One region of the Amaricoccus sp. genome, then DNA from elsewhere that is predicted to be linked to it. Evidence: riboswitches for the same ligand, from Rfam matches in the RefSeq annotation. Region 1 holds a riboswitch; the other holds the start of a gene.

Region 1 (2,195 bases):
CGGAACCGGCCCTCGACGGCGTCGATCGTGGCGAAGGCGGAGCCGAAGAAATCCCTGACCTCGGTCTCGAGGTCGCCATCGGTCACCAGGTCGTCGATTGTGGCCGCGCCCCAGTTGGACTGGTCGTAATCCGAGGTCCGGTGCACGTAGCGCAGGGTGGCGCCCAGGGTGATGTCGTCGTTCACGAAGAACGCGCCGCGGGCGTTCAGCGTCGTGTTGGCGTCGCCGTCGTCCTCGCCCCCGCTGCCGGAGATGTCGTAGCCGTCGGTCACCCGCCGCGCCGCGGAGACCGAGACCTGCCCGCGTTCGCCGCCATAGCGCAGCGACAGGCGGCCGCCGCCGCTCTGCTGGGTGCCGAGCTCGGCCTCGGCATTGCCGGCGAAGCCGGGCTCGGCGGCGCCCTCGGTGATGATGTTGATCACCCCGCCGATGGCGTTGGAGCCGAAGACCGAGGATTGCGGGCCGCGCAGCACCTCGATCCGCGCGATGTCGTCGGTCAGCAGGTTGGCGAAGTCGTATTCGCCGCTCGCCGGGTTCGAGACTTCCACGCCGTCGACCAGTACCAGCGTGTGATTGCCCTCGGCGCCGCGGATGCGAACCTGGGTGAAGGTGCCGGTGCCGCCACTCTGGCTCACCGCCACGCCCGGCAGCGCGCGCAGCGCTTCGGCGGCATGGCGGATCTGGCGTTCCTGCAGGTCCTGACCGGTCACCACGGTGACGGCACGGCCGTAGCGTTCGGCCTCGATGGGCGTCAGGCCGCCGCCGACGATGATCTCGTCGAGCCGGAGCGGTGCGCTGTCCTGGGCGACGGCGGAGCCTGCGGCCAGCACCAAGGCGCCGACGGCCGGAAAGGAATGTCTCATCTCGAACCCCGTAGATCGGGCGGCATGGGCCGCTCCGGTGACCTTCTCGATGTCGTTGGACGGGGCCGGCCCGATCCGCAGACGGTTGCATGCGCCACCACTGCGGAGAGTCCGCCGTCCGCCATGCACCCCGCATGGGAACCGGGTGATCCGTTCTGGCAGGTCTCCTGACTTGCGGGTCGTCGCAGGCACCGGCCTTCCCGCAGGACATGTCCCGCAGTGGCATCATCGGGCCCGCTCGCCGCTTACAGTTGCGGGGGCAGTCACGGAATCGGCACGAGGCGCCTCACCGTGTTCCCTTTTGTCGGGCGGCATGCCGCCCGAACCAGAACGGAGGCATTTAGGGCGGCAGGCCCGGCCCTGCCAAGCATTAACTGCGGCGGAGCCTCCGCCAGCGAGCGCGATATGGCATCCCTGCCGTTGCGGCCCCGATCCCATGCCAGCGGCCCGACCGACCGACCGATCCCTGAGCCCGGGGCCGAACCCCGGGAACGGGAGAAGGCCGCGCGAGGCGCTCCCGTCCCAGGCAGCGACCGGGTGGCCGCCTGTGTCGGGAGGGGTGCCGGCCCCTACCCTTTCCGCCGCGTCGGCGGTTGCCGGGCGGCCGCCGAAGATGCCTAGCGGATGTCGGCCGGCGCCTGGAGCGCGAGCGAGAAGCTCCGGCTGATCAGCGACGGCAGGACCGTGATATGCTCCGAACCCGCGAAGGCCTGGTGCGAGACCGAGAGCCCGCGCTCGGAGAGGGGGGCGAGGATCTCGGCCATGCGCCCGGCACCCACCACCATGTCCGGCAGCTCCTCGGCCCCGACCCCGATGAAGAGACTGCGTCCCTCGAGATCGGCCGCGGCCGGGTCGAAGGCCTCGGCGCGCGCGAGGATCTCCTCCCCGTTCCACCAGACCGACGGGCTGCCGGCGACCCAGGTCGCGAAGAGCGTCGGGCGCGTCAGGAAGGCGTGCAGCGTGAAATAGCCGCCGAGCGAATGGCCGAAGAGCGTCGCCCGCGCCGGATCGGTGGGCAGCCGGCGGCCGATCTCCGGCATCAGCTCGTCCGCGATGAAGTCGAGGAAGGCATCCGCCCCGCCGAGCTCCGGGAAGGGCGCACCGTTCCCGCGCTTCGGCAGGGCCGAGGGATCGGCCGGCGTCGTATAGTCGAAATAGCGCCGCGCGGTGTCGAAGGGCTCGTCCGTCTCGTAGCCGATCGCCACCACCGCCGCCGGCTCGAAGCCCTTCGGCGGGCGGGTCTGCAGCCGCATCGCCTCGGCGGCGGTCTGGAAGGTCGCGTTGCCGTCGAGGAAATAGAGCACCGGATAGCCCGCCTCCGGCGCCGGCAGC
Region 2 (2,195 bases), on a different contig from region 1:
GCGAGCGCGCCCGGGCGCATCTCGCCCGCGTGCTCGCCCAGCTCTGGACCGGCCGCGCCGCCGGGGGCGGGCGCTTCCTCCTGCTCGACGAGCCGACCGCCAGCCTCGACGTCGCCCACCAGGTCGCGGTGCTGCGCCTCGCCCGCGCCGAGGCCGACGCCGGCACCGGCGTGCTCGCGGTCCTGCACGACCTCAACCTCGCCGCGGCCTTCGCCGACCGCGTGCTGCTGATGTCCGAGGGACGCGCCATCGCGGAGGGCGCGCCCGGGGAGGTCCTCGAGGCCGGAAGGCTGAGCGAAGTCTACCGCATCCCCATCGCCGTCGAACAATCGGCCGGCGGCATGCTGCGCATCGCTCCGGACCTGAGTCGCGCCTAGAGCCCAGGCGCCGCCGCGACTGCTGCGGGTCCGGTCCACCTCCCTCGCGGCCAGCGCCCCGAACCTCCGGATGCTCGCCAGGCCGGTGCCGAAGCGGCGTGAGAGGGCGGCGCGCTCCCCGCCGGCGGCACCCCGGCCCGGCACGACATGCCGGCGTCCTCGACGAAATCGGCCCTCGATCGACATTGCACGGGGGAGCGAGCTCGGCAATCGACGGCCGGCCTGCGGACATCGGCGAATCGTTTCGATCCGGCTTGTCCGAAACCTTCGCGCGGGTGTCGGAATCCGTGCTTTCGATCGCGGGCCCACAGGATAGGATCGGCTCGTCAGGGTGCCGCTCCGGGAGGGGCGGAGAATTGGGAAGCCGGTCCGAAGCCGGCGCTGCCCCCGCAACGGTGGCGGAGGAATGAATGCGGCGAGAAGCCACTGGGGAATCCCCGGGAAGGCGCCGCATCGGCCGCGAGGCCCCTCCGGAGCCCGGAAACCAGCCCTGCGTGACGTCAAGCCGCGGGCGGCGGTGCGGGCGGATGCCGCCGGGGCCACGGGGTCCGGGCGGGCCGTCGCATCCTTTCCGCACGATGAAACCCGGGGGGCCGCGGGTGAGCGGCACCGAGGAGAGATGCCATGATCGCCGATACGACGGCGCTGAACCTGCTCGCGAGCCGCGTTCCGGACCACGCGCTGCCGCGCCCCATCTACACCGATCCCGCGATGCTCGGGGTCGACCTCGCCGAGGTCTGGTATCGCGACTGGCTGTTCGCGATCCCGGCCTGCGAGATCCCGAAGGCCGGGAATTTCGTGACGATGCAGATAGGCGCCTATCCGATCGTCATCGTCCGCGGCGCGGACGGGGCGATCCGCGCGTTCCACAACGCCTGCCGGCACCGCGGCAGCCGGGTCCGCACGGCGCTCAGGGGCCCGGCCCCGAAGCTCGCCTGCCCCCACCACCAGTGGACCTACGAGCTCGACGGGCGGCTGCTCTACGCCCGCGACATGGGGGCGGGTTTCCGGCCGGCCGAGCACGGGCTGAAGCCCGTCGCCTGCGAGGCTGCGGGGGGCATGGTCTTCGTCTGCCTCGCCGACGAGCCCGCCTCCTTCGACGCGCTGCGCGAGACGGCCGGCCGCGACCTGGCGCCGCACCGGCTGGACGATGCCAGGATCGCCTTCGAATCGACGATCGTCGAGAAGGGCAACTGGAAGCTGGTGATGGAGAACAACCGCGAGTGCTGCCATTGCGCGGGCGCGCATCCCTCGCCCTGCCGGACCTTCCCCGACCGTTCCGGCTACACCTCGATGGACGAGCAGGGCAACGTCGAGCCGGTCATCGCCGCCCATTGGGCCAAATGCGAGGCCGCGGGGATGCCGCCGCGCTTCCACCTGCACCCGAGCCACCAGTGGCGCTTCGTGCGCGTCCCGCTGCTCGGCCCCGGCGAGAGCTTCACCATGGACGGCAGGGCGGCGGTGCCGACCAGGCGGCTGTCGACGGCGCCCTTCGCGGATGCGGGCTCGCTGCCCTTCTTCCACTACCCCAACAGCTGGAACCACTTCCTCGGCGACCACGCGACGGTCTTCCGCATGCTGCCGATCAGCGCCACCGAGACCGAGGTCACGACCAAATGGCTTGTCCGCAAGGACGCGGTCGAGGGCACCGACTACGACCTGAAGAACCTGACCCGGGTCCGGATCGCCACCAACGGCGAGGACCGGGCGGTGGTCGAGGAGAACCAGCGCGGCGTGACCGCGCCGGCCTTCGTGCCGGGACCCTGCTCGCGCATCCAGGAGGACGGCGTGATCCAGTTCGTCGACTGGTATTGCCGC

Evidence for each region. A riboswitch is a leader RNA that binds a small molecule or an ion and turns the genes downstream of it on or off. The one in region 1 is predicted to bind cobalamin.
Region 2: linked by a shared signal. The riboswitch ahead of V7050_RS18610 (aromatic ring-hydroxylating oxygenase subunit alpha) and the one ahead of V7050_RS04015 (TonB-dependent receptor plug domain-containing protein) in region 1 are both predicted to bind cobalamin.

Annotation. Positions count from the first base shown of each region.
Region 1 is NZ_DAIUBO010000024.1:9,136-11,330, reverse strand. Features, by position in the region: gene V7050_RS04015 (TonB-dependent receptor plug domain-containing protein) at 1-863, opposite strand, end outside; cobalamin riboswitch at 1,004-1,208, opposite strand; gene V7050_RS04010 (alpha/beta hydrolase) at 1,481-2,195, opposite strand, start outside.
Region 2 is NZ_DAIUBO010000281.1:323-2,517, reverse strand. Features, by position in the region: gene V7050_RS18615 (heme ABC transporter ATP-binding protein) at 1-377, shown strand, start outside; cobalamin riboswitch at 690-884, shown strand; gene V7050_RS18610 (aromatic ring-hydroxylating oxygenase subunit alpha) at 1,002-2,195, shown strand, end outside.